Regions from separate parts of the Brevibacillus sp. HB2.2 genome, predicted to be linked through region 4. Evidence: riboswitches for the same ligand, from Rfam matches in the RefSeq annotation. Region 4 holds a riboswitch; each other region holds the start of a gene.
What was found. Region 4 has a riboswitch for S-adenosylmethionine ahead of HP401_RS14485 (pyridoxal phosphate-dependent aminotransferase). Riboswitches for the same ligand answer to the same signal wherever they lie in the genome.
Positions count from the first base shown of each region.

Region 1 (5,503 bases), on a different contig from region 4:
TGTGAACGGCTTGGGAAAGTAGGTCTGGAGGATGTGTACCAGCTGCATGTAAACGATATTTACCGCTATCTTTTCCGGCTGACACGAGATGAGAGGTTGGCAGAGGATTTGACACAGGAAACCTTTTGTCGCGCCTTCTCTTCCTTGGAGGACTACCGTGGGGAAAAAGTACGGCCCTGGCTGTTCAAGGTGGCCTATCACGCTTTCGTGGATGTTTATCGCAAGAAGACAAAACAACGCTTTGCGTTTGTAGTAGCCTTGCCAGAGCGACCTGATCATTTGGCGGTTGATCCGGCAGAGCATGTCGTGAACAAAGAGCTGTGGGAAGTGGCCCATGACTATTTGGAGCAACTTCCGGAAAAGCAGAAACAGGTCATTTTGTTGTCTGCCATGCAGTTTTCCTACGCGGAAATGGCAGAGGTGCTCGGTATCGATCTGGCAGACGTCAAGCGTTCCTTGTTTCGGGGACGACAAAAGATGCGGCAGTTGTGGAGGGAGGAAATCCGGTGATGAACAAGGATGAGAATCATCGCGAGCAAAGGTTGCTTGCTTATTTGCGTGGAGAAATGACGGCAGAGGATTCGAAACAATTCGAGGAAGAAATAGCCGCTGACGAAGAGTACGCACAGCGGTTGGAAAGGCTTTTGTTGGGGGAAGAAACAGAAGAGGACAACGCGAAAACCAAACAGTCTGAAACACTGTCAGCTGAAAAACAGCGTGCCATTGTTCGCCGGGGGAAATGGAAAAATCGGTTGTCCAACGCAGGATTCACCATAGGGCTTCCCTTTCTGGCCGGAGTTGTGTTGCTGATTCTGAATGGCTGGGTGGGATCGCTGATGCATGAAGATCTGTTCCGCGTTGCAAAGTCGATGGTCAATTTTACTCAGCCAGGTGTGAGAGTGGGGGGGAGTGGTTCACAGGTCGGATTGCTGTACGGAAACATCAGCATGGAACTAAGCGAGCGGGTTGGGGGAGAGGAAAAAAATGCGGGTCGTTTTGAGAGTACGAATGTGCTGTGGAATGTGAATGCCAAGCCGCAATGGACGAACGGGGTCAGGGAGCAAAAGTTGTTTTTCCGTTATCCGGCAGAGGAGGAAACGGAGGATACCATGTCTCTCACCTCAGCTGCCTGGACGACAATGGAGAAGCTGCCCGAAGGAACGGTTTCGCAGCTTGCGATATCCTTTGACCACTTTCTGACGTACGAGGAGTATTATAAGCTGGTTACCCGCCATGTTACCTCTTCAGGTCAAGATACAGTCTGGCTTGCAATAGATACAGGGGTAGAGCTCAAGCAAGCTGAAAGCGGAGATGTGCTTTTTGGTTCCGGGGAAGTGTGGGGATTTGCCCAGCGAGAAATGGATTACGGTGGTGTATATAAAAAAGGGGCTGGGGACAGAGTAATCGCAAACTATCTGGAGGAGATGAGTTATTTGTCAGAGCAAGAGGAACTGGCTCGTGATATCGGAAAATCCTTACTCCCTGGCAGAGATATACAGATTGCAGAGCGATACAGTCACATACAGAAATACGGGGTTCGCATTTACGGAGCCGTCCTCACCGGACCTACGAAAGAACTGCTGAAGCTCAAGGCAGAAAAGTCGATAACAGCAGCGTTTTTAGGCAAGGTAGACTGGTGGAATTGGGAGCGACCTGCGGCATCCGGAACACAATACAGCTACTGATAGCAAGGTGCGAATTTTTGCACAAAAGGGTGTTGACATCGTGGAAGCGTTGGTTGTATGATTCAAACTAAATCAAAAACCGAATACGTTTTGGATACCTTATCCAGAGAAGGTGGAGGGACTGGCCCGATGATACCCGGCAACCGACATGACGCCATTTAGACGCGAGAAAGCGACTGATTAACAGGCGACATGCACGGTGCTAATTCCTGCAGAAACAAAAGTGGTCTGGAAGATAAGGGGGACATCAACACGGTTCTTACACGTGACGACAGCGACCTCTTTTCTTCGGGAAAAGAGGTCTTTTTTGCTCTCATGACACAAACAAAACAAGTAGAGATAGAGGAAAAATAAGTAGAGGGGAGTTTTGGAATCATGGCATATCGCGCATTGACTGAACAGGAAGCAGTGGAGTACGTAAAAGGAATACCGGGTCTTTTTAGCGAAGGAGCAGAGCTGACCAGCCGAGAAATCGGGGATGGCAACCTCAATCTGGTTTTTGACATTCAAGAGCCAGCAACCGGTAAGAGCGTCATTGTCAAGCAAGCACTGCCTTTTGCCCGCGTTGTGGGGGAATCTTGGCCGCTTACGATTGATCGGGCTCGCATCGAGAGCGAGGCACTCCGGATTCAGCACAAATACGTTCCAGACCTGGTGCCACAGGTGTATCATTTCGATGGGGAACTTGCGTTGACCGTCATGGAAAACGTTGGGGACCATATCATCATGCGCAAAGGGTTGATCGAAGGAAAGCGGTATCCGCTATTTGCGAAGCAGATTGGCCGTTTTCTCGCGCAAACGTTATTCTTCACATCCGATCTGGGCGCACATCCATACGATAAAAAAACGCTAGTCGGAACATTCATAAATCCAGAATTATGCAAAATAACAGAAGATCTCGTCTTTACCGATCCGTATGAAAATGCGCCTACCAACGACTTCAACCCGTTGATCCGCCGCGAAGTCGAGGCGATCTGGAACAACAGGCCGCTGAAGCTGGAAATCGCCAAGCTGAAATACGATTTCCTTACGCGATCGGAGGCGCTGCTGCATGGTGACTTGCATACTGGAAGTATTTTCATCACGGAAAACAGCCTAAAGGCAATCGATCCAGAGTTCGCTTACTACGGCCCAATCGGCTTTGACATTGGAGCGATTATTGCCAATCTGCTGCTCAACTACGCAGGACAGCACGGTCTGCAAAAAGATCAAGGAGAACGGGAAGCATACCGCGAATACTTACTGGAAACAGTCGAGGATGTCTGGAATGAATTCGTTTCACAATTCGTTCAACTCTGGCACAAGCACGCCAAAGAGCGCAGCGCCCATGTCGAAGGACTGTGGCAAAGCTACGTGAAGCGCCTGATTCAGGATACAGCAGGCTATGCCGGATGCAAAATCTTGCGTCGTGTCATTGGCTTGGCAGGCGTAGCGGACCTGAATGCCATCGAAGACGACCAGACTCGCGCAGAAGCAGAGCGTCTGGCTCTCTCGATTGGAGAAGCGCTGATTCTCGGTCGCGGCGGCATCGAGGAATCGACAGATATCACGGACATCGTACGCACAATAACTGAACGCTACTACCAGGAGGCTACAGCAGTATGACAACCAGCACTCAATTGGCACCTGTAAAGTGGGAGAATGACGCATTGGTCTTGCTTGACCAGACGCGTCTGCCAGTAGAAACGATTTATTTGAACTTGACCACCTCCGAGCAAGTATGGGGTTCCATCCGACGCTTGGAAGTACGTGGCGCACCAGCCATTGGCATGGCGGCAGCTTACGGGCTCTACCTGGGCATTCGTGGAAGTGAAGCGAGTAACTACGACGAGTTTTGGCAGGAATTGAACCAGCAGGCAGACTACCTGGGCTCTTCCCGTCCGACAGCGGTGAATCTGTTCTGGGCGTTGGATCGCATCAAGGCTCGTGTTGAAAAAGCAAGCGGTGCGTCGATTGCCGAGTTGAAGGCGGCAGTACTCGATGAAGCATTGGCGATTCAAAAGGAAGACGCTGAAGTATGCCGAACCATCGGGGAGCATCTGCTCACTCTGTTGCATGATGGTATGGGAATTCTCACGCACTGTAACCCAGGGGCATTGGCTACAGCAGCGTACGGCACGGCTACTGCTCCCTTTTATTTGGCAAAGGAACGCGGTTGGAACCTGAAGGTGTACGCGGATGAAACCCGTCCTGTTCTTCAAGGCGCTCGTCTTACTGCATTCGAATTGCAGCAAGCAGGAATTGATGTGACGCTGATCTGCGACAACATGGCGGCGATGGTCATGTCCCAAGGAAAAGTAGAGGCTGTCATCGTGGGGACAGACCGCGTAGCAGCGAACGGCGATGTCGCCAACAAAATCGGTACCTATGGGGTAGCGGTATTGGCAAAAGCTCACGGCATTCCTTTTTACGTGGCAGCTCCTTTGTCCTCCGTCGATTTGGACACACCGACAGGCGCAGATATTCCGATTGAAGAGCGTCCAGCCGAGGAAATTACCCATGGCTTGGGCAAACAGGTAGCTCCAGACGATATCAAGGTGTACAATCCTGCGTTCGATGTAACGCCTGCGAAGTACATTACAGCGATCGTTACCGAGACAGGCATTTTCAAGCCGGAAGAGATCGGCAATAGCAAAAAATAAAAGACATTTTTATATGCGTTCGCCTATTGTTGCTGGCGGGCGCTTTTTGCTCATTTTGGCGTTTTCTAGTAAAATATCCAAGAAAAGGGGAGATTCGTATGCAAACGATCCAACAGATAGCAATCAATGAAGATACGTACTTGAAGCAATTAGAATTAGCCGATGCTGAGCAGTTATTTTTGCTTACGGATTCGAACCGGGAGAATCTTATGGAATGGCTGCCGTGGCTGAATTATACGAAGAAGGTAGAGGATTCTCGCCAATTCATCCAAGCGACGATTCATCAGTACAACGATAATCGCGGCATCCACTACGGTATTTGGTACCAAGGACGTCTGGCTGGTACAGTCGGCGTACATACAGTGGATTGGATCAACAAAAAGACGTCCATTGGCTATTGGCTGGGTGCGCAATTTCAGGGAAAGGGCCTGATGACAGAAGCAGTGGCGACCTACTTGGACGTGTTAATCTTTGGATCATGGGATTTGGAAAAAGTAACGATTCAGGCTGCTACGGAAAACTACAAGAGCAGATCGATCCCGGAACGATTAGGGTTTCAACTGGAAGGGATACTTCGCCGGAATGAATTCCTTTACGATCATTACGTGGATCATGCCACTTACAGCCTGCTAAAAGAGGAATGGCTTGACTGGAAAACCGATAAAAAATCTTAGATTGAACTGTATGCATTGATTGACAATGAAAATTCTGTAAATTACGATGGTGAAGACAGATCAAGAGGGCTGCGCGTGATTCGCAAGCCCTTTTTTAGTCGTGCTGTTAGGTCTAAATAAATAGAGGTGATTTACATGCAGACACTTCGGCAATTATCTTGGTTTTTTCGTGCCTATTGGAAGCGATACGTCATTGGAATCTCTGTGCTGTTTGTCATCGATGTTCTCATGCTATGGCCGCCGAAATTAATCGGGGATACGGTCGATTCGATTCGCAACAGTTCCCTGACGGACGCTGACTTGACGCAAACAGTGGTCATCTTGCTCGTATTGGGTGTGAGCTTGTATGGGTTGCGGTTTCTTTGGCGGTACTTGTTAAATGGGGGAGCCTTGATTCTGGAAAGAACGCTACGTGAGCGACTGTTTGCCCATTTGACCAGAATGACCCCGTCGTTTTTTCATCGCAAGCGCAGTGGTGATCTGATGGCCGTGGCTACCAACG
Region 1 covers NZ_JABSUV010000010.1:129,417-134,919, reverse strand. The annotation lists gene HP401_RS09740 (sigma-70 family RNA polymerase sigma factor) at 34-510, shown strand; gene HP401_RS09735 (anti-sigma factor) at 510-1,685, shown strand; SAM riboswitch class I at 1,782-1,927, shown strand; gene mtnK (S-methyl-5-thioribose kinase) at 2,061-3,290, shown strand; gene mtnA (S-methyl-5-thioribose-1-phosphate isomerase) at 3,287-4,327, shown strand; gene HP401_RS09720 (GNAT family N-acetyltransferase) at 4,426-5,001, shown strand; gene HP401_RS09715 (ABC transporter ATP-binding protein) at 5,137-5,503, shown strand, end outside.
Region 1: another riboswitch for S-adenosylmethionine. It lies ahead of mtnK (S-methyl-5-thioribose kinase); the one in region 4 lies ahead of HP401_RS14485 (pyridoxal phosphate-dependent aminotransferase).

Region 2 (5,503 bases), on a different contig from region 4:
GGGTGCACAGCGCCACGGCTGTGGTCTTGGGCAAATATGCGGTAGTCGGTATTACTGTGGATCCGAATCTGGATCGCCCAGAAGTTGGCGTCATTAAGTATACAGTTGCGGAAGCTCTGAAAGAAGACCCCCAAGGAGCGAATGCTGTCGTTACTGCAGACCCTGCCATCGTCCAGCGTTTACGGGAAATGAGAGATGATATTCGTCGTGGCCATCCGATTGCCGGAATTACCGAAGAGTTGGCGGATATGGTAGGTCGGATCATCCCCCAACTGCCACGCAGTGTGCAGCCTCGTGAAGAAACCCCTTCCCAAGTAAAAGAAAAACGCATGCACAAAGAGCCACAAGGACAAAACAAAATCAACGCAAATCGTACAGGCACACCATAAACAAAAAGAGGTATCCCCCGGATTTAAGCCCGGGAGAATACCTCTTTTTCTTTATGGACTGGTGCTTCAGATGGCAAATGATCCAGTGCTTGCTTCAAATCTGCCACCAAGTCATCGAAATCCTCTAGACCAGCTGACAATCTGATCAAACCGTCTGTGATTCCCCTTGCAGCTCTTTCTTCAGCGGGCATCGCTGCATGTGACATCGTAGCTGGATACGAGAGAATCGTTTCCACTGCCCCGAGGCTGACTGCCACAATCGGCAATTTCACGCGATCAAACAGCGCTTTTGCTCGCTCACGGCTCCCTACATCAAAGGAAAGAACAGCCCCATGACCAGTCGCTTGTTGTGTTTGAATCAGGTGACCGGGGTGATCCGCTAGTCCCGTATAGTAAACTCGGCTTACCTGTGGATGCGTAGACAACCACTCAGCCAAGTCCGCGGCTGTCTTCGTACTCACATCCAGTCGGGCTTTCAATGTTTTGAGCCCACGCATCACGAGCCAGCAGTCCTGCACACCCAAAATCGCTCCCATGCCATTCTGGATAAAGTAGAGCTGCTCCCCTAATGCAGCCTCCCTGGTCACGGCCAGACCAGCCACGACGTCGCTATGCCCTCCGATAAACTTTGTTGCACTATGAATGACCACATCTGCGCCAAGTTCCAATGGTCGCTGGTAATACGGGGTAAGGAACGTATTATCGACGATGACGAGCAAGCCGTGCTCTTTCGCGATACGAGAAACCGCTGCAATATCTGTCACCTTTAAGGTGGGATTGGAGGGGGTCTCCAGGTAAACCCCTTTTGTTGCCGGTGTAATGGCCGCACGAACGGCTTCTGTCTCTGTCGCATCCACGAACGTTACAGAGATGCCCATTCTCGACAATACCTTGGTCAAAAACCGAAACGTGCCACCGTATACATCTTCCGCCACTACAACATGATCTCCGGCAGAAAACAGCATGAAAACGCTGGAAATGGCAGCCATGCCAGATGAGAACGCGAAACCGCGTGCGCCTCCTTCTAGAGTCGCAATGCCTTCTTCCAAAGCCTGCCTGGTCGGATTGCCTGATCTGGCATAATCGAATGCACATGGCTGATCGATATCAGCCTGATGAAACGTAGAAGCTTGATAAATCGGAACCGACGACGCACCTGTGAACGGGTCAATGCAAGTGGAACCGTGGAGGAGCTTGGTGGCAAAATTCATCGTACACTCCCCCCTACGACCAAACTAGCATTCAAGGCCTGAAACAAATCGGCTACGACATCATCTGGATGCTCGATGCCAACCGACAGCCGCAACAATCGATCACAAACACCGACATGCTCTCTGACTTCTTGCGGGATATCCGCGTGAGTCTGCGTCGCCGGATACGTACACAATGACTCGACACCCCCCAGGCTTTCGGCAAAGGACACGATTTGCAGATTTTGCAGGAATACCCCCACCTGCTCCACATCGCGTACGCGGAACGATACCATCCCACTATGCCCTGTCGCTTGATTCACCTGGATCTCATGTCCCGGATGCTCGGACAGACCCGGATAAAATACCTCCGCTACTGCCGGATGCTCACGCAGCTTTTCCGCTACAATCAAGGCATTGGATTGATGGCGCTCCATCCGCAATGCCAATGTTTTCATCCCGCGAATGAGAAGCCAGCAATCTTGAGGTCCGAGTACAGCACCGATTGAATTGTGCAAAAACCGGATTTTTTCCGACAACTCTTCTCCTTTTGTTACGATGAGTCCAGCCAACACATCATTGTGTCCTGCCAAATACTTGGTCGCACTATGTAAGACGATATCTGCACCAAGCTCTAGTGGGCGTTGACAATACGGGGTTAAGAAAGTGTTGTCTACAATCGTCAGGAGACTGTGCTGCTTCGCCAATTGTGCTACTGCTCGAATATCGGTAATCTGCATGAGCGGATTGGTTGGTGTCTCGACGAAAATGGCCTTTGTATCTGGGCGAATCGCATTTTTCAGTGCTCCAATGTCACGCAAATCCACGTACGTAAACGTCAGACCGTAACGAGAGAGCACTTGCTCGAACAATCGATAGGTTCCCCCGTACAGATCGAGCGAAACAATCAGATGATCTCCTTGGGAAAACAAGCCCATGACGGTATGAACAGCGGCCATTCCCGAGGCGCAGGCGAATCCTGCATCTCCTGATTCCGCTATAGCGATGGTCTCCTCCAAAATGGTGCGAGTAGGATTAGCTGTGCGCGTATAGTCATAGCCAGTGCTCTGGCCCAAGGCAGGATGACGATAAGCCGTTGCATAGTAAACAGGAAAGCTCACCGCCCCTGTTTTTTCGTCTTTGCCTACTCCCGCCTGAATCAACTTTGTTTCCAATTTCATGTCTGTTTCTCTCCCTCCAATAGTGTACGAGGGCATCAAAAAAGCCCTCTTTCCTCTGAAAGAAGGCTTTGTTTACGTCACCGTAAGCAAATCCTTCTCATCTTTCAGAGTTTGATAACTCTGCAGGAATTAGCACCATTATCTCCCTGTTAAAATACAGGTGATTGGTTGCCGGGCATCATCGGGCCAGTCCCTCCGCCGCTCTGGATAAGAAGATTGCTATTCAATTCGATTGACCCTAATACTAATGGATCGGCAGGATTCTTGTCAACAATTTATTTCCACCCGTTAATTTGCATCCTTCAGGGCGGTCATCACTTGATTGTCCAGCTTCGCTGCTGCGTTTTTGTCATACGTCTTTTCATATTGTGGTTCTGCGGAAATACGGGAACCGTAAAACATAATATCACGAACAGCCTCAATTTTGATCTCTACCATGGCCAGCTTGAGCGGAACACCTTCTAGGCGGTCTGTTTTAACGACAGCACGACCATTAATGGCGAAAGACGAGCCCGCACCGATCAAATGCAGGACAACCTGCGGTTCCTTCGCAATATTAGCCAAAATACGTGAGCGATTATCCACGGCAAAACGAATCGTATCGGCGCTGACAGCATACGTCCAGGACAAGGAACTGAGCGATGGTGCTCCTGACTCATGGTCTACTGTGCCCAAGGTAACAAAACGCTCCTTTTGCAAGAGCTTGAATAAATCTTCGGAAAGAGTTTGGGAAACAGTTTCAGCCATTTCAAAGCCTCCTATCAAACGTTTAGTACGTTCATTTTACCCTTCGCATAGCTGATAGGCAAACGTTTCCTCTCCACCTTGATTCTGGTTGTCTTTTTCCCTAGACTGGTAGGTAACGATACCGAATGATGGAAGGGGATGGACAGCTTGTCGCCTACAGATCGCCTCATGCAGCAAATTGACCAAGTACTTGAAGAGCTTCAGGAAGTTCGGAAGGTAAATGAGCGGATGCACAAAATTGCGATGTTCTTAGAAGATATCCGACTAGCAGATGTGATCCAAAATTACACAGCCCCGCGCAAGCTGCTCTGGATCAATTTCCTCGCAGGTCTTGCCCGGGGTCTGGGATTGACGATTGGTACTGCTATCGTTTTGGCTTTCCTCGGCTCCCTCTTGACGCAATTTCTTTCGATCCCCATTTTGGGGGATTACATCAGACAATTGGTGGAGTACGTCGAGACTTACAAGCAACGGCCTTAATGATAGAGACTAGTCTCTGTCCTCGTCATGATCGTCATCATCGTGATCTTCATTCCATTCCTTACCGTGCTTTTTCCAATAGCCATACGCATTGCCGTTGGGATGCTTATCTTTCTGCTTCCCTTTTTCTTTTTTCTTTTTGTCATCATCATCGTCTTCATCGCCGTCTGTTGGCTTCACAGGCTCGACAATGACCTTTGTGCTGAGTGCAACGTCAGCTTTCTTAATCAGCTTATCGTCTTCATACAATGCGAATTGAATCGATTTAGCACTAAAGGAATGATTCTTGTAAGACAACGTCAAAGAGAACTCGCCTTTGTCATTCGGTTTGATCTCTTTTTTCTTCCCGTCAGGAGCGATCACAACCAGCTCAGCATCGTCCTTTTTGTTCCAGCCGCTTACTGTCCCCTTCACTTGGATGGACTTAGCGGCAGGATTGTTTACAGCAGTCGCCTTGATGACATATGCGGTCGCTTGATCCTTGTCAGGAGCGTTAACGATTTCTACCTGAACGGATTCGGAATCAACCTTCTTGCCATCCTCGTAAACCTCGATCAAGGCTTTTTGATCTTTTGCGGCTTGTACATCCTTTACTGTAACTGTAAAGCTGCCTACGCCATCCCACAGCTTCTTCACGCTTGCGTCTTTTTTCACGCCATTATAGGTGACAGTTACTTTGTCTGCCCCCTGCTTGACAATTCCTTTTACTTTTAATTCCTTTTTCTTCGCATCCAATACAGACATGGTATGGATGATCATTTCCTGATCTTCTTCTGCTTTTGGAACGATCTTTACCTGTTCGCTATCGACCAGCTTGCTGCCTGCATAGGCACTTACGGTTACATACGGCTCATAGGATGCATCCGGAGCTTCAAAGCTGACCGTAAAAGAATGCTCGTTGGTCGGAACGACTTCAATGATGTCGGAATTCGGCTTTTTCACTACCACCTTGGTGACATCCGAAGTCACAATCCCCTTTATGTACACCTTGTTATTTTCAGTCTTGGCATTTACGCTCACGATTTCTTCAGCATTCTCTGTCAGGCGCACTTCCAGCCAGATGTCGCTGTAGTACTCGTTGTAGATACGCTCCCACTCCGCTTTGTTTTCTTCCATATACGTTTGGAGCTTCGTATTCAAGTTGATTTCATCTACAATGATGTACAAGTGATCCGCTTGATTTTTCAAGAGCATGTTCAACGTGGTTGGATCATTTTGGGCCAGTTCTTTTAAATTGTAGCGCGTGACTTGCTTCCCCTCGTCATTCATGACTACCTTTGTGGCACTTGGACTAGCAATCGAGCTTGCATTGGCAAAAATTGGCGTTAAACAGCCAAGAATACCTGCCGCTGTCACAACTGCTAATACGGGCTTGGTCATGTACTTCTTCAATGGTAGTTCCCCCTTCTAGTCTGCCAAAATCCCCCTGCTTGCTTGGGTCTTTCCTATTGACGGGAAATCATTTTCAAAAGTTGCAGCATCCAGGAAACCGCGTCTTATTACCTATGAAAAGCGC
Region 2 covers NZ_JABSUV010000015.1:38,116-43,618, reverse strand. The annotation lists gene HP401_RS13025 (YhcN/YlaJ family sporulation lipoprotein) at 1-389, shown strand, start outside; gene HP401_RS13020 (trans-sulfuration enzyme family protein) at 413-1,600, opposite strand; gene HP401_RS13015 (aminotransferase class I/II-fold pyridoxal phosphate-dependent enzyme) at 1,597-2,760, opposite strand; SAM riboswitch class I at 2,855-2,974, opposite strand; gene HP401_RS13010 (pyridoxamine 5'-phosphate oxidase family protein) at 3,049-3,507, opposite strand; gene HP401_RS13005 (DUF5665 domain-containing protein) at 3,646-3,987, shown strand; gene HP401_RS13000 (hypothetical protein) at 3,997-5,379, opposite strand.
Region 2: another riboswitch for S-adenosylmethionine. It lies ahead of HP401_RS13015 (aminotransferase class I/II-fold pyridoxal phosphate-dependent enzyme); the one in region 4 lies ahead of HP401_RS14485 (pyridoxal phosphate-dependent aminotransferase).

Region 3 (5,503 bases), on a different contig from region 4:
CCGTGCAAATAATAAGCACTTGGTTGTCCGCGTAGTTGTCGATGTGCTTAATATCAATCAACATGCCCTCTGGCATTTGGATGTAACCCAGCTCTTGTCCAATCAAGAAAACCTTTTCCATACTGCGGCCAATAACCGCCACTTTGCGATTGCACTGCTCGGCAGCGTCTACCACCTGTTGCAGGCGATGCACGTTGGAAGCAAAGGTAGCCAGGATGATGCGTCCACGCGCTTTGCGTACCACATCGAGAATCCCTTCCCCTACCGTTCTCTCCGACATCGTAAATCCAGGACGCTCACTGTTCGTACTGTCGGACAAAAGCGCCAAGACGTCTCCACTCGCACCAATGCGTGCAATTTTTCCGTACTCTGTTGTTTGTCCGACTGGTGTCATGTCAAACTTGAAGTCACCCGTGTGAATGACCATTCCCTCTGGTGTATAGAGCACAACTCCCAGGGAATCCGGAATACTGTGGTTCGTACGGAAGAATGTCGCCTTCAGCTTGGCAAAAGGAATTTCCGTATCTTCCGAAATTGGAATCAGCTTCACTTCATTTTGCAAACGGTGCTCTTCCAGCTTCGCCTTGACCAAGCCCAGGGTCAGACGACCACCGTAGATCGGCACCTTAATTTGCCGTAAAATATAAGGAATCGCACCAATGTGATCCTCATGTCCGTGCGTTAACAAAAGTGCTTTGATCTTGTGCTGGTTATCCTTCAGATAAGAAATATCCGGGATAACCAGATCAATACCAAACATTTCATTCTCGGGGAATTTCACCCCGCAGTCAATGATGATGATTTCGTCCTCATACTCGACGCAGTACATATTTTTTCCGATCTCGCCGAGGCCGCCCATCGCGAAAATCTTAACGTCGCTCAATCTCTTTCCTCCTAACATCGTCGTGCATGATTATGGGAATCCGAACCAAGCATGCCATTCTTATTATATCACAACGTAAGACGTTCGTTTCACCCAGTCTTGTCTATTCCACACATTCATCTTCGGTCAATAATCGAATACTGATACTCCAAATCGGCAACTCGTTCATCGGTAACGGCACTAGCTCTCGCCCAGAAATCGTGCTTCGCATAAGAATCGCCCGTCCATACCTCCGTTATTTCTCCTGAAGCGAGCTTTAACGGTATGGCCTCGACCTCTTTTAATACGTTGCCGCTTTTGTTTTTCAATCGCAGCTTTAGATCGATCTCCACCGGCTGGTCCGACTGATTTCGTACCAGGATGAGACTTGAATACGGATACCCGACACAATTTTTGGTACACTCTTGTCTGCTGTATACGAGGGCGAGATCAATAGGCTTCTCGTTGTCCATCTTGGACTCTTTCCACTGGTCTTTTGCTTTTTGTACGACGATCACGTACTCCGCTTTCTTCAAAAAGGGACCCATCCCTAAAAAGGCAGCAGCAAAAAAACTAAACAAACCAAAAGCTGTGCATAGAAAAACGAGGTTCATCTTCCAAAACTGTTTTCTCATCGTGATCAAAAAGCCAATATACAGGAGAATACAAACAAACACTAACAGGATACAAAAGTATAAAAAGACCTCCAAATCAGACTCCGTAGGTAACACCGGAATGCCATACTTCACTTGCCAATATACATTCGCGGCAAAGCAGCCTCCGTAAATCAATACGACTGAAGCAATCGTCAGCCCCCATTTTTTCCAGAAAGGAGGCTTTTGAAAAATCGCCGTAAGAACCCCCACCAAAACAGGAACGCCAAATAAGGGAATGAGCAAGTAATGCATCGAAAACCTCCCGCACTTCATTGTCATTATTTTCTACGAATGATATTCCGAAAAGTCTTCAAAATACATGGCAAATCATTCGAAAAAGAGAGGGAATAGCAAGTGCAAACAGCTCGTCGCCTATTTCGCTATCGGAACATGATGCCCCTTCTCTCCACCGTCCTTTTCCTGCTCATCTTTCAGCCGTTCCCTACCTATGCCCAGCCTCCCTATGCAAAATGGGGCAGGCTCGCGATGCAGGAAACGATGAAGCGATATCCAAACGCTCAAATTGTGGATTACCTGCATGTCGGACGAAAACAAAAAACGCCCACCACGTCAGAAGAGACGTTTAAGCTCTTGCTTCAAGAAAGCAATCGCAGGTGGGCGTTACTCGTTCATATTGAATTCGTGAATCAAACAGAAGAGGTCGTAAACATCTTCTATGAGGAGACCCGCTAGTCAGCGAGCTGTACCATCTCTTTCATCATGACTTCCAGTTCCATGTTAGCTGCCATCCCGTACGCGCGACGCATGTTTCCCTCTCCATCCACAAGGAACATGCGAGCCGTGTGGGAATAAGAACCATCTGGCTCCTTAATGACCATCAGACCAAAATCCTTCGTTACTTTCTCTACAGCCTGAGCGTCCCCACGCAGGAACTTCCAGCCACTCTGATCTGCCTTGAACTTGGCTGCATACTCCTGCAAGACTTCCGGTGTATCGTTATCAGGGTCAAAGGAAATGGAAACAAACTCCACTTTGTCTCCGAACAGTCCCTTTTCCTTCAACTGATCTTGCAGCTTGGCCATGTTAAACGTAGTCGCCGGACAAATATCCGGGCACTTGGTAAACATAAACTCTACCAGTCGTACCTTGCCAGCACTTGAATGAAATGTATAGGTTGTTCCGTCACTGTTGTCTAAGGTGAAGTCTGCAATCGGCTTCAATACCTCGATCTTCTCTTTTGTCATGTAATTATAACCAAATACTCCGACGATAGCTAAAATGATAATACCAGCTAACACAGGAAACCAATGTTTCTTCATTGCAGATTCCTGCTGCAATTGTGCTCCTTCACTCATCGGTTGCTTCCTCCCTGCTTGTCCCATGTGTGATGCCTCCTGATTACACACGGGAGGCATTCACACTGTTTCTATCTCGTTTATTGTTCCACTTCACCTGGCCATGCGAGCATGCCGCCAACCATATTCGCCACGTCATACCCTTGTGCACTCAAATACTCTGTAGCTGTATTGCTTCTGGCACCACTGCGGCAAACCATCACAATCGGAATGTTCTTATCCAGCTCATCGATACGATGTGGCAAAAAGCCAAGTGGGATCAGCTTTGCCTCTTTAATGTGACCTGCATTCCACTCATCCACTTCACGTACATCAATGACTTGCAGTTCCTCTTTGGCTTCCAGCTTTTCCAACAGCTCTTGTGGTGTCATTTCCTTTACTCCATGGCTCATCGCTATTTATCCTCCTATATGTACGATCAGATCAGTTGTAACCACCTCCATGATATCACACGCTTTTTTACTTTTCTAACGCGAGGAGCACTTGGCTTCACCCTGCATTGATGCTCCCTATTTTCTACCATTATCTCCTATTTCGCTGCGGCAGTAGCCACACGGGATGTGAACAGCTTGAGACAAAACCGTTACAAATTAATGGCATGAGTAAGCCACCTTCATTCATATATACATAAAAACCTCCCTGATAACTGTATATTCCACATTGACAGCACGGATTTATTTTCATACAATTACGACAACAATTATTTTCATCAAGAGCGGTGGAGGGACAGGCCCTACGAAGCCCGGCAACCAGCAGACTAGCTGCATGGTGCCAATTCCTGCAGAATCCAGTGATTCTGAGAGATGAACACAAGCCCGTGCATGATCGGAGCCTTCTTCTTCTCAGGAGAATGCTCCGTTTTTTTATTCGCTGATTCCCTTATAGTAAAAGGAGAGATGGACATGTCCGATCAACAACAATGGAAGCCAGAAACACTTGCGGTACACGGTGGGCAGGAGGTTGACCCTGTAACAGGCTCACGTGCTGTTCCGATCTATCAGACGACCTCCTATGTTTTCCGCGATACGGAGCAGGCAGCCAACCTGTTTGGCCTAAAAGAGTTTGGGAACATCTATACACGCATCATGAATCCCACACAGGATGTATTCGAGAAGCGTGTTGCTCTGCTCGAAGGTGGTGTTGGTGCACTCGCGACCGCATCCGGGCAGGCTGCCATTACATTCGCCATCTTAAATATTGCACATGCGGGTGACGAGATTGTCGCTTCCAGCAGCCTCTACGGCGGTACCTACAACCTGTTCGCCCACACTCTTCCCCGCCTCGGTATCAAGGTTCATTTTGCAGATCAATCCAATCCAGAAAATTTCCGGGCCTATATCAATGAAAAGACAAAAGCCGTGTTTTGCGAGACAATCGGCAACCCGCGTATTGATGTCGCTGATATCGAGGCGATCGCCAATATCGCTCACGAGAATGGTGTGCCGTTGATCGTGGACAACACCTTTGCGACTCCGATTTTGTGCCGTCCTTTTGAGCACGGGGCTGATATCGTCGTGCACTCCACCACCAAATTCATCGGCGGCCACGGAACAGCAATTGGCGGTATCATCGTAGACTCAGGAAAATTCGACTGGAACAACGGAAAATTCCCAGGTCTGACTACTCCAGATCCAAGCTACCATGGCGTCGTCTATACAGAAGCAGTCGGTCCGCTTGCCTATATTATCAAGGCACGTGTCCAGCTCCAGCGCGATATCGGAGCAGCAGTCGCTCCGATTAACTCCTTCTTGTTCCTGCAAGGATTAGAAACTCTGCATCTGCGCATCGAGCGGCATAGCCAGAACGCCTTGGCAGTAGCCCAGTTTCTCGCCAATCACTCTGCCGTAGAGTGGGTGAGTTATCCGGGATTGGAGTCAGACTCCCAGCGTGAATTGGCCCAAAAATATTTGCCAAAAGGTGCTGGCGCGATCCTGACCTTTGGCATTCGCGGTGGCGTTGAGGCAGGAAAAACATTAATCGAGTCAGTGAAGCTGTTCTCCCATCTCGCAAATGTCGGAGATTCCAAGTCACTTATCATTCATCCAGCGAGCACAACACATCAGCAGATGACAGAAGAGGAGCAGGCAGCAGCCGGAGTGACCCCGGGACTTATACGTCTCTCAGTCGGCACAGAAGCGATCGACGATATCCTCGCTGATCTGGAGCAAGCACTACAGCGTGCGTTGCAATTATCCACGGTCGGCTAACTATATCTTTACAGAAAGAAGAATCACATGATCTCTTTGGCTAGAGATTTGTGATTCTTCTTTTCCTTTTCTCATTTCGTTCGAAAAATATTGAATTTAAAATTCGTATTTTATAAAATACATAATTATGTACAAATTCTGGAAGGATGATCACATGAAGATTTTGAACATTGGCAGTGAACGAACAACCTATCGGGTTGAGCTCTCGTATTCTCCTTTATTCGAAGCTGCCTTGGGAATCGCTGCCGCTACCTACGACCAATTGCATCACACGATGGAGCACCCTCCTGCCTACTGGCATCAACTGTTGGACGAGCTATCACCTTCTGTACGGCAAGAGGTCGAATATGCGAAGAAGCACAACACGTGGAAGACGCTTTTGCAACTACTTGATCTTTGCCCTTTCGCTGATCTGGATTCCTTTCTCTCGTATGTCAGAGAGCTCTCAATCGAACAACTCCG
Region 3 covers NZ_JABSUV010000061.1:1,467-6,969, forward strand. The annotation lists gene rnjA (ribonuclease J1) at 1-901, opposite strand, end outside; gene HP401_RS28045 (hypothetical protein) at 1,000-1,770, opposite strand; gene HP401_RS28050 (YqzG/YhdC family protein) at 1,873-2,211, shown strand; gene HP401_RS28055 (SCO family protein) at 2,208-2,861, opposite strand; gene HP401_RS28060 (rhodanese-like domain-containing protein) at 2,915-3,226, opposite strand; SAM riboswitch class I at 3,538-3,644, shown strand; gene HP401_RS28065 (homocysteine synthase) at 3,737-5,041, shown strand; gene HP401_RS28070 (ArsR/SmtB family transcription factor) at 5,196-5,503, shown strand, end outside.
Region 3: another riboswitch for S-adenosylmethionine. It lies ahead of HP401_RS28065 (homocysteine synthase); the one in region 4 lies ahead of HP401_RS14485 (pyridoxal phosphate-dependent aminotransferase).

Region 4 (5,503 bases):
TCGAGTAAAGACCTCGTTACCTTTTCCGTTTGTTCGATGGGCTGGTATGGGTCTGTACTCGAAGACATGAAGATGGTCACCTTTCCTTTTTTCTTAGCCCGCAAAAGCTCCTTGCGCAATAAATCGGCAGCTTGCTGTTTGATATCTACCCATGTGCCCCATTGCTCGTTGCGAAACAAAGAGACAGGCATTTGCCGAACATAGCAATAGGAGCAGGCGAAAGAACAGCCTGTATACGGATTGAGCGAATGGGTGTAATCCACAAGAAATCCGCTTCCTTTATTAAGGAGGGTTTTCGGCACTTTATAGGAAAGGATGCTTTTCATATGGGGCGTTCCTCACTTTGCATCATGAAAAATAATTCCGAGGCTGTAGCGCTTTCCTGAGGTAATCGTGCTGACACCGTGGCGCAGCGTATTTTTATAGTAGCCTCGCGTACCCTGCACAGGACGGTAGGATGTCGGGAAAATCAGACCAGCGCCTTGGTCCAAGGTTATTACATGTCCCCGGCTCTGCGCGCGCGGCCGTTGCTCCATCAGTAGAAATTCTCCGCCCCTGTAGTCCTTCTCCTTCTGATTCAAGGCAAAAACCACTTGAAACGGGAAGAACACCTCGCCGTACATATCCTGATGCAAGCAATTATAGCCATCTGTCTCGTATTTCAAAATTAATGGAGTAGAGCGCAGCTGACCCTGATCGTGACAGTGGGCCAAAAATTCAGGGAGGGTAGCAGGATAAATAGCTTCGCGACCAAGCAGTTCCAGCCACCGATTTGCAGTCTGCGCAAGCATCGGATAAAAGCCTTCGCGAAGCTCCTGCAAAAGCGGGGGAAGGGGAGCCTGATAATAGCGATACTCGCCTTCACCGAAACGGTACCGCGCCATCTGGATCGTATTGCGAAAAAGCTCATCCTGTCCGTACATAGCGATTAATTCTTCGCACGCATCCGCGCTTATTAAAGAAGGAAAAGCAGCATACCCTTGTTCATCTAGCTCCTGTTGCATGGATTGCCAGTCAAGTGCAGCAATCCTCTCTGTCACTGATTTAGCCATGCTTCACACCCCGATTTGCCTTTTTCTCCAGATCGAGCAGAGTTGTCTTCATGGGCAGTCCTCCGCGATAGCCAGTCAGTGAACCATTTTTACCGACGACACGGTGGCAGGGGACTGTAATGAGAACCGGATTGGCACCGATTGCGGCACCGACGGCACGAACAGCAGCGGGCTTTTCAATGATGTTTGCAATGTCGGTGTACGATGCCGTTTGACCGTATGGGATTTGGCGCAGTGCCTCCCAGACAGCAAGCTGAAAAGGCGTTCCAGACAGGTCGCAATCCATGGAAAAATGCTCGCGCGTCCCCTGCAAATACTCCATTAGTTCTGTTGCAAAAGGCTTTAGCCACGGATCGTCTTGCACCAGTGCACTGTGTGGGCGATGCTTTTCAACCCACACTTTCAATTCAGCAAAAGGCTGGTTGACTGAGCCGACATAACAAAGCCCGGAAGCCGTTGCAGCCAAATAAATGCTCCAATCCCCATGTCTTAGTATTGACCAGCGTACCGTCTGATCCTTCTTCGTTTCCATTTCCATACGCCTCCTTTGAGCTGTGTACGCACAGTATACCTCCAGCATCTGTTCTTCGTACGTTTTTAGGAGTGGATGAGCAAGATAACGAAACTACGCCATCTACATTCCCATTGCTTTTATCCAGCGGCGGGAGTAAGGTAGGAGAAGATAGAGGAGGAACGATACTCGTATGACTGATCAATTAACACATTTTAACGAACAAAATCGAGCGCGGATGGTAGACGTGTCTGAGAAGGACGTCACAAAACGGGTGGCTGTAGCCGAGAGCCAAGTCAGCATGAAACCCGAAACCCTCGCCCGAATCCGCGAAGGTCGAATCGAAAAGGGCGATGTACTCGCCGTAGCGCAGGTAGCAGGTGTCATGGCTGCCAAAAAAACGTGGGAAATCATCCCGATGTGTCATCCGCTGCCATTGACTGGCATCGACATACAGTTTGCTTTTGTAGACGAAACGACGCTTGCGATTACAGGAACCGTGAAGACGACAGGGAAAACAGGCGTCGAGATGGAGGCTTTGACCGCTGTAAGCGTAGCGGCTTTGACGGTGTATGACATGTGCAAAGCCATGGATAAAGAAATGATTATCGGTCCGACCAGTCTGCAATCCAAAACAGGCGGAAAAAGCGGCGATTTCCATCGGGGAGAGAAGTAAGCCATGAGGCAAAAGTGGGAATCTTATCCGAGCAGCATTCGTTTATTGGCGATTGCTGCCGTCATTTTTTCTACCGGAATGGCATGTATTTGGCCGCTGGTCACGATTTATATTCATAACCATCTCGGAAAGCCGCTGACTGTAGCCGGCTTCTTGTTGCTTTTAAATCAAGGCGCATTCTTGATCGGGAGTATTGTCGGCGGGATGCTGTTTGACCGCTGGGGCAAAATGCGCACCATCATTGTCGGTTCCATCGGCGTTATCCTAATTTCGCTCGGTTTAGGTGCTACGCAGGATTTTACGATTTATGTTGTGTTGCTTCTCTTGAATGGACTGTTTTATGGATTACTTTCTCCTGTGATGAATGCATTGGCCGTCGTTTTGTGGCCGGACGGAGGACGTAAAGGAATCAATCTGATTTATGTCACTCTCAATGTGGGGGTAGCTGCCGGTTCTGCGTTGGGTGGCTTCTTGGCCAGTGTGTCATTTGCCTGGACGTTTTTCGGCAATGCCATCTCACAAGTGATCGTCCTCGCTATGTTCCTACTCATTTTGCCGCGCCAGTTAAAAATGGTGGAACAACAACGCCAAAACTCGACGACTGGACAAAGCATGCCTGAGCAAGCAACTGATGATGTGCTGCGACAATCACAGCAAGAGCCAAAGGTGGTATGGGGAGCCTTGCTGCTATTATGCGGGGGGCTATTAATTAGCTGGATTGTGTATGTACAATGGACAACGGTGCTGTCAACCTATATGCAATCCTTGGGCATTTCCCTCCGTCAATACAGTCTGTTGTGGACGCTGAACGGCGGCTTGATCCTGTTTGGTCAGCCATTGATTGCCTGGGTCATTCGACGCTTTGCCCGAACGCTAAAAGCCCAAATGCTCTTGGGCGCCTATATTTTTGCCTTGTCGATGCTGATTTTGTCGCAATCAACGGCTTATGCAGGCTTTGTGGCGGGGATGTTCATCATGACGCTGGGCGAAATGCTCGTGTGGCCAGCGGTGCCAGCAGTTGCTGCACAGTTTACGCCAGAGGGACGAGAAGGCTTCATTCAAGGGCTGATTGCGGGGACTGGATCAGCTGGGCGGATGCTTGGACCACTGCTCGGCGCATTCATCTTCCAATCGATTCACGCGCAGGGACTATTGTTCGTGATGGCAGGCTTGTGTCTGTTGTCTGTTGCATTCTTCGCCTTCCACACCTCTTTTCATAAAAGAAGGCATCACGTGCCGGTACAGAATCAAGCATCTTGACACGATTTGCGTGCTCAAGTAGTATGATATAGACGAAAAAACAGTATATTCCGTGTGTTTGACTTATTCAGAGAGGTGGAGGGACTGGCCCTATGAAGCCCGGCAGCGGATCTGTTCCATGTATGGACAGATGCTGTGCCAATTCCAGCAGGATTTTTTCCTGACAGATAAGGACGTGACCAAGCTGATCTCCCCCTTTTTCTGTATGGAAAAAGGGGGTTTTACTGTATTGGCCCAAGAAAGGAATGGAAGAAAGATGCGCATTCAACCCGCCGATATGATTGATCGACTCCCTACCCAGTTTTTTGCGACCCTGGTGGCAAAAGTAAACAAGGTCATTGCGCAAGGCCATGACGTCATTAACCTGGGGCAGGGCAATCCCGATTTGCCGACACCGCCGCATATTATTGAAGAATTACAGGCGCAAGCGGCACAACCACTCCATCACAAATATCCGCCTTTTCAGGGACGCATGGAACTGAAGCAGGCAGTAGCTCATTGGTATAAGCAAGAATTTGATGTGGACCTCGATCCGGAGGAAGAAGTAGCGATTTTGTTTGGCAGTAAAACCGGACTCGTAGAGATTTGCCAAGTACTCATGAATGCAGGCGATGTTGCACTGGTTCCAGACCCAGGCTATCCGGATTATTGGTCGGGGGTTGCTGTTGTCAACGGACGGATGGTCATGATGCCGTTGAAGGCGGAAAATGACTTCTTGCCAGACTACAGCCAGCTGTCCCAGGCTGATTTGGATCGAGCCAAACTGATGTTTCTCAACTATCCGAACAATCCGACAGCAGTCAACGCACCACTTGAGTTCTATGAGGAAACCATTCGTTTTGCCCGAAAACATGAAATCGTCGTCTGCCACGACTTCGCCTACGGGGCGATCAGCTATGACGGGAAAAAGCCGGTCAGCTTCATGCAGGTTCCAGGTGCAAAAGAAGTGGGTGTAGAATTTTATACCTTGTCCAAAACGTACAACATGGCAGGCTGGCGAGTAGGTGCCATGGTAGGTAATCGCGAGCTGGTTCGTCTGATTAACCTCATTCAGGACCATTACTTCGTCAGTCTGTTCGGTGCAGTACAGATGGCGGCAGCCAAAGCGATGACGGATTCGCAACAGTGCGTCCGCGATCTCGTCACTGTCTACGAAAGCCGCCGCAATGCCTTGTACTCCAATCTGCATCGGATTGGCTGGCAGGCTCCGCCATCTCAAGGTTCGTTTTTTGCTTGGCTTCCTGTTCCAAACGGCTTCACATCTGTGGAGTTCTCTGACCTACTTTTGGAAAAAGCGCATGTCGTCGTAGCGCCAGGAAATGGCTTTGGCCCGACAGGTGAGGGTTATGTGAGAGCAGCTTTGTTATCCAATGAAGAGCGTCTCGCGGAAGCGGTTCAGCGGATTGAGCGGTTAGGGTTATTTACAAAAACAAAATAAACGCGAGGCAAATTGGCCACACTACCGTATAGATGGAGTGTGGCTTTTTTCTTCTAGAATAAAAATCATTCTCATTATTGACAGATAATGATTTTCATTATACGATGTCATTGTTGTTAATGATAATTAGTCTCAGCGAGAGCGGGAGGGTACCATGCGCTATCAGATTAACGGTTACACGGATATGTATACGGTGATCGCCAACGAGCGAAAAATCGGCGGAGCCATTGAAGCAGGCCAGATTCGCTTGCGGACGGGAGAAGTTTACGCCAATGCTGTTCTCACTCGTTTGGAAATGTCAGGTGCGCATTTTTGCTCGATCGGATTTGTTACGGAAGAAGGCAAAAGGCTGATTGTCCATGTGAATGATATCAGCATGATCGCTGATGCTCGTCACGTCAACGTATGTGAGCTGACGAACGAATGCATGAGAGTAGAGAAGTCAGCAGAGAGACTGAAGCGATTGAAGCGACTCTGTGAGCTGAATGAAGGCAGCTGTACGCCGACCTTCCAGGAAGAGGCACTGCTGTTGGCAAGCGATATCGGTATGGAAGAAGCGTCCAATC
Region 4 covers NZ_JABSUV010000017.1:70,196-75,698, reverse strand. The annotation lists gene HP401_RS14510 (SPL family radical SAM protein) at 1-326, opposite strand, end outside; gene HP401_RS14505 (2OG-Fe(II) oxygenase) at 339-1,052, opposite strand; gene HP401_RS14500 (methylated-DNA--[protein]-cysteine S-methyltransferase) at 1,045-1,584, opposite strand; gene moaC (cyclic pyranopterin monophosphate synthase MoaC) at 1,757-2,239, shown strand; gene HP401_RS14490 (MFS transporter) at 2,243-3,499, shown strand; SAM riboswitch class I at 3,560-3,673, shown strand; gene HP401_RS14485 (pyridoxal phosphate-dependent aminotransferase) at 3,756-4,937, shown strand; gene HP401_RS14480 (hypothetical protein) at 5,092-5,503, shown strand, end outside.